Regions from separate parts of the Streptomyces sp. NPDC006610 genome, predicted to be linked through region 1. Evidence: riboswitches for the same ligand, from Rfam matches in the RefSeq annotation. Region 1 holds a riboswitch; the other holds the start of a gene.
The links. A riboswitch is a leader RNA that binds a small molecule or an ion and turns the genes downstream of it on or off. The one in region 1 is predicted to bind cyclic di-AMP.
Positions count from the first base shown of each region.

Region 2: linked by a shared signal. The riboswitch ahead of ABZY13_RS09185 (transglycosylase family protein) and the one ahead of ABZY13_RS04710 (NlpC/P60 family protein) in region 1 are both predicted to bind cyclic di-AMP.

Region 1 covers NZ_JBEXOP010000004.1:67,315-70,515, reverse strand. The annotation lists gene ABZY13_RS04715 (hypothetical protein) at 139-492, shown strand; gene ABZY13_RS04710 (NlpC/P60 family protein) at 527-1,723, opposite strand; cyclic di-AMP (ydaO/yuaA leader) riboswitch at 1,731-1,906, opposite strand; gene pcrA (DNA helicase PcrA) at 2,276-3,201, shown strand, end outside.
Region 2 covers NZ_JBEXOP010000008.1:135,604-138,804, reverse strand. The annotation lists gene eno (phosphopyruvate hydratase) at 1-456, opposite strand, end outside; gene ABZY13_RS09185 (transglycosylase family protein) at 934-1,674, opposite strand; cyclic di-AMP (ydaO/yuaA leader) riboswitch at 1,678-1,845, opposite strand; gene ABZY13_RS09180 (transglycosylase family protein) at 2,028-3,089, opposite strand.

The sequences.
Region 1 (3,201 bases):
GGGGCCGTCGCTGTCGGTATGCGATCGGGATCCGGTTACGGAACCGTCTGTTTCGGCACGCAGCGCGACCGGGAGAGGCCCGTGCGGTCGCCGGGCCGGTGCGGGCCACGCGCCCGCGGCTCACTAGGCTCCGGCCCCATGGACGTACTCATCAACGTTTTCGTCGGCCTGCACATCATCGGCATCGCCTCCCTCCTCGGCGGCTTCCTCACCCAGATGAAGGCGGTGGGCGAGGGCACCGCGCGATTCGTCCCCGCGATGCTGCACGGCGCCCTGACCATGCTGGTCACCGGCGTCATCCTGGTCGGCCTCAACCAGGCCGACGACAACACCGTCAACAACGTCAAGATCGGCGTGAAGCTCGCCGTGCTGATCGTCATCCTCGGCCTCGTCTACGTGAAGCGCGACGAGGAGAAGGTCGACAAGGGCCTGTTCGGACTGGTGGGCCTGCTCACCGTGGCGAACATCTTCATCGCCGTCCTCTGGACCTGAAAGCCGGCCCCGGAGAGGCAGGAGAGCACCGGCGTCAGGCGGGCCGCACCACGCTGTGGATCGACGACTCGCCGTCGTAGTACACCGACTCCTCCCGGACGTAGGCGCCGGGCTTCGGGGCGTGGATCATCATGCCGTCGCCGATGTAGAGGCCGACGTGCGTGACGTCGTCGTAGAAGAAGACCAGGTCGCCCGGCCGCGCGCTGGACAGCGGCACCGTCGTCCCCGCGTTGACCTGGTCGTACGTGGTGCGCGGCAGGGTGACCCCGGCGGCCTTCCACGCGGCCTGGGTCAGGCCCGAGCAGTCGTAGGAGCCGGGGCCGGTGGCGCCCCAGACGTACGGCTTGCCGATCTGGGCGCGGGCGAAGGCGAGCGCCTTGTCCGCCTTGGCGGCGTACGTCGAGTCGGCCGGCGGCGGCGCGGGCGCCTCGCCCGACCCGGTGTCCGTGGAGCCGTCGGCCGACTCCTGCTCGGACGCGGCCGCCGCCTCCGCCTCCTGGCGGCGCTGCTCCTCGGCCCGAGCCTCCGCGGCGGCCTGCTGCCGGGCCAGCTCCGCCGCCTTGCGCTCGGCCTCCTCCTGCTTGCGCTTCTCGATCGCCGCCAGCCGCGCCTTCTCCTCGGCGGTCAGCTCGGAGAGCAGCTCCCGCGCGTCGGACAGCTTCTTCTGGACGGTCGCCTTGGCCGTCCTCAGCTCGGTCTGCGACTCGGTGAGCGTCCGGAGGCTCTCGGTGGCCTCCTGGCGCTTGCGCATCGTCCGGGACTGCTCGGTGAAGTAGTCGTCGACGGCGTCCTTCTGCCGGCTGGTCAGCCGGTTCATCAGCTGGGTCCGGTCGAAGTAGTCCTGCGGCGAGTCCGCGAGCAGGAAGGTCGCGGTGGACGGCGCGGCGGCACCGGTGCGGTACTGGGCGGCGGCGTACGCGCCCAGCTCCTCGCGCGCCTCGTTGAGCTGCTGCGTGCGCCGGGCGACGTCGTCCAGCAGCGTGTCGACCTGCTTGCGCTGCTTGGCCGTCCGCTCCTTGGCCGCGTTGTACTTCTCGGTCGCCGACTCGGCCTGGCGGTACAGCGCGTCGACCTTCTTCTCGACCTCTTCGAGGCTCGGCCGGTCGTCGGCCGGGGTTGCCTGGGCGGTCTGGGAGAGCAGCGCCACGGAGGTGAGGGCGGCCGTGGCCAGGGCGGGGGTACGTATGCCGGCCAGCGGGCCGACCGGGCGCGACTTGCGGTGCGACGCCAAGGGAGGCGACTCCTTCCATGGGCCGCCTACCGGGTTAGCTGTCGGGTTCGGGCGGTGTCGCTCGGAAGGTTTGCCCTACGGCCCGCCTCCCGTGCGGGAGTCGTGCCGATTCACCCCAGAGTTCGGTTGGGTCCCCGGCTCCGGTCGGCCACGCGGGCACACCGGACTCGGCGGAGGCCACGCGGCCCGGCGACGTTCGCCGGAGGGGGTCGTGCGGCCTGCCCGGCACCGTAGCCAACTCGTGTGCCGCCTGTGAAGGTTCGTGGGTGATATGCCCGATACATTTTCGTGACCTTGCGGCGGGGGGTCGCGGTTCGTGTCGGGGGGTGTTCGATGCGTGCTCGGGGAAGGGCTCGGGGCAGTGTCCGGGTGGGTGGTGCGCCGGGCGTGTGCGCAGCTCGAGGCGAGCGCACGGGGTGAGGCGGCGGGCGCCGCGAGAGGGTGCGCGGTTGTGATTCCGGACACCCGCGGCGGGGCGGGGGCCCGCCGGGGCCGGGGATGTTCCCGGGACGGCCACGGGTTGTCAGTGCCGCCCCCTAGACTCGGAGAGCGATGAGCAGCCTCTTTGACGACAGCTTCCTGGCGGACCTCCAGGCCCCTCGGGCCCACGGGGAACACCCGCCGCCGCCCGAGGACGATCACGTTCCGGAGCCGATTCCGGACGATCTGTTCGGCGGGAAGTTCGACGTGCCGCCGGACCGGGAGGCGTACTACCGCGACGGCGCCCCGCGCCCCGCCCTGGACGCCGCCGCGCTCCTGGAAGGGCTGAACGACAACCAGCGCGCCGCCGTCGTCCACTCCGGCACGCCCCTGCTCATCGTGGCCGGCGCGGGCTCCGGCAAAACCCGCGTGCTCACCCACCGCATCGCCCACCTGCTCGCCGAGCGGGGCGTCCACCCCGGCCAGATCCTCGCCATCACCTTCACCAACAAGGCCGCCGGCGAGATGAAGGAGCGCGTAGAGCAGCTCGTCGGCCCGCGTGCGAACGCCATGTGGGTGATGACGTTCCACAGCGCCTGCGTGCGCATCCTGCGCCGCGAGTCCAAGCGGCTCGGCTTCACCTCGTCGTTCTCGATCTACGACGCCGCCGACTCCAAGCGCCTGATGGCCCTGGTCTGCCGTGATCTCGATCTCGACCCCAAGAAGTTCCCGCCCAAGTCCTTCAGCGCCAAGATCAGCAACCTCAAGAACGAGCTGATCGACGAGGAGGACTTCGCCGCCCAGGCCACCGACGGGTTCGAGAAGACCCTCGCCCAGGCCTACGCCCTCTACCAGTCGCGGCTGCGCGAGGCGAACGCCCTCGACTTCGACGACCTGATCATGACGACGGTCAACCTGCTGCGCGCCTTCCCGGACGTCGCCGAGCACTACCGCCGCCGCTTCCGGCACGTCCTCGTCGACGAGTACCAGGACACCAACCACGCCCAGTACGCCCTCGTCCGGGAGCTGGTCGGCACCTCCGAGCACCCGGTGGACGT
Region 2 (3,201 bases), on a different contig from region 1:
GCCGTTCAGGATGTTCATCATCGGAACGGGCAGCAGGTGCGCGTTCGGGCCGCCCAGGTAGCGGAACAGCGGCAGGTCGCTGGCCTCGGAGGCGGCGTGCGCGACGGCGAGCGAGACGCCGAGGATGGCGTTGGCGCCGAGGGAGCCCTTGTTGTCGGTGGCGTCCAGGTCGAACATCGCCTGGTCGATCAGGCGCTGCTCGGTGGCGTCGTAGCCGACCAGCTCGGGGCCGATCTGCTCGATGACGGCCAGCACGGCTTTCTCGACGCCCTTGCCCTGGTAGCGGTTCGGGTCGCCGTCGCGGAGCTCGATGGCCTCGAAGGCGCCGGTGGAGGCGCCGGACGGAACGGCGGCACGACCCGTGCTGCCGTCGTCGAGGCCGACCTCGACCTCGACCGTGGGGTTGCCTCGGGAGTCCAGGATTTCCCGGGCTACGACGACGTCGATGGACGGCACGAGCATCTCCTTCTTCAATGTGACGCGGCTTCGCAGGGCCGCGGTGGCTCTGCGAGACGAGCCTAACCGGCTCCGGGCGATCGGCCAGCCGGTCGACCACCCCGTGGACGGAACCGAGAGTAAATTGTTTCCGAACGGAACAAAAAGTCCCGCGCACGGTTGCGTGCACGCCTGGCCGAAAAAAGCCCCGCCCCGGCGCGTACGGGGGAGAACGCGCCGGGGCGGGGAGCCCGCGGGGACGGGGGGAACCCTCACGGGGGTCTGGGGGCGGGGGTCCTGGGGGACCGGGGTGCTGGGGCCTGTGGCCGTCAGCCCGGGGGCCCGGAGGCCCGGAGGCCCGGAGGCCCGGAGGCCCGGAGGCCCGGGGGCTTTCAGGATGACGGCGTCGGTCGGCGCGTGCTGTGAGTGCGCTCCGCGCCGCCTGTCAGTTCAGCCCTTCGGCGCCCGCCGTCACTTCGCGCCCCTCGCCGCCGGCCGTCACTTGAGGTGCAGCTGCTGGCCCGGGTAGATGACGTCCGCGTCCTCGACGATGTCCTTGTTCAGCTTGAACAGCTTCGCCCAGCCGCCCTTGACGTCGTGCTCCGCGGCGATCTCGCTGAGGGTGTCGCCCTCGACGACCTTGTACTCGCCGTCGCCCTTCTTGACCTTCTTGCCGGTCGGGGTGGTGACGGTCTTCTTGGCGGCCGGGCGGTCGGCGGAACGGGAGGCCGGCTGCTGCTCCGTCTCGCGGGCCGGGGCGGTGGCCTCGGAGGAGCCGGTGTCGGCCGAGCCCGTCGCGTTCGAACCGGTGGAGCTGCCGGCGTCGCCGGAGGTGCCGGCCGAGCCGCCGTTGTAGGCGGAGTTCGACAGGCCGGTGCCGCAGTGCGGCCAGGCGCCCTTGCCCTGGCCGGCCAGCACCTTCTCGGCGATGGCGATCTGCTGCTCCTTGGTGGCCTGGTCGGCGGTGGCGGCGTACTGCGTGCCACCGAAGGCGGCCCAGGTGGAGGCCGAGAACTGCAGGCCGCCGTAGTAGCCGTTGCCGGTGTTGATGGACCAGTTGCCGCCGGACTCGCACTGGGCGACGGCGTCCCACTCGGAGGCGGTGGCGGCGGAGGCGGTGCCGGACGCCATCAGCGGAGCGGCGACGGCGGCGCCGGTCACGCCGGCGATGGCGATGGCGCGAGTGGAGCGCTGGAGGGCGGTCGGACGACGGTGCTTGCCCTTGCCGGAAAACAGCATGGTTGATCCCCTCACCGACGCCTGCGAGGTGAGCTGTCGGGTTCGGGCCGGTTGAGTTGCCCGGCCGCGTCCCTCACGGGACGCGGCTTCACCCCTAGCCGCCCCGGGCTCAACTGCCCGGAACGGCGCCTACCTTGGGTCCCCCGCTCCTGCCTACGGCGCTTGACGCGACGACTGTTCCCGGACGGCCGCTGGCAGGATTCGGCGTTGCGGCTACCGGGGCCCGCATTGGCGAGCGGTCACGACCGTAGACACGCGATCGGCGGAATTTCAAAGACGATCAGGGCTTCTGAGACTCATCCCACACTGATTCCAAAACGGACAATCAGCCCGAACCGTGACGTGAACTCCCGCTACTTTTCGACCGTTTCGACCCCGACATCCAGGGTCTGACCGGGAAGGATGAGGTCCGGGTCGGCGCCGACGGCGTCCTTGTTCTCCGAGTAGAGCGCGGACCATCCGCCGTCGACCTCAAGAGAGTCGGCGATGCCCCAGAGGCTGTCGCCCTCGCGCACCGTGTACGACCCGTCGGCGGCCGCCCGCTCCGCCGACCCGCCCCGCGAGGCGTGCCGCCCCGAGGAGCCGGAGGACCCGGCCTCGCGGTCGTCGAGGACGTCCTCCTGCGCGCTGGAGCCGCGATGACGGCCGGTCCCCGAGCCCGCGTCGGCGATGCCGGTGTCGATGAGACTGGAAGAGCCGACACTTTCGGGGGTTTTGGCGAGAGTGTCGGAGTCTGCAGATTCCGACACATCCGTGCCGCTATCGGGTGATTCGGGTGCAGAGGGGGAAGTGGAGACGGAGGCGGAGGGTGCGCCCGTCTCCCGGCCGGCCCCGGCTCCGGTTCCGGTCTCGGACGCCGTCGCCCGACCCGAATCCGTCGATTCAGTTCCAGGGGATTCATCGGATTCGCCGGATCGGTCGGATTCGGCCGACTTCCCCGCGCCCGCCGATTCGGTCGGGCTCGTGCTCGACTTCGCACCCGACTTCCCGCCCACTGAGGCGGAAGAACCGGAGGAGTTGGACAATCCGGGCGGGTTGAGGACGCCGTCCGGCGTGCTCGACGCCGCGTCGCCGGCCACCCCCGTGTCGACGCCCGCCTCACTGTCGTCCTGGTCGAGACCGACGAGGATGCCGCAACTGGCCCACGCCTCGGCGCCCCGGTCCGCGAGCAGCCGTTCGGCGACGGCTATCTGCTGGGAACGGCTGGCCTGATCCGGTCGCGACGCGTAGGTGAGACCGCCGTACGCCTCCCAGTCCTCCTGCGACAGGTTCAGGCCGCCGTAGTACCCGTTGCCGGTGTCGGCGCTCCAGGAACCGCCGCTCTCGCACTCCGCGACCTTGTCCCACGTCGCACCGCTCGCCGCACTGGCGCCGGTCGCGCCGAGCAGGGGGATGGCGATGGCGGAGCCGGTCACGCCGGCCGCGACGACGAGTGCCGGGGCCTGGCGGGGGCGACGGTGACGACCGTTCCCGGAGAGCATGCGGGGACCTTTCCCGAGACAGCAGTGACCCGCGCGGCGGGTGATG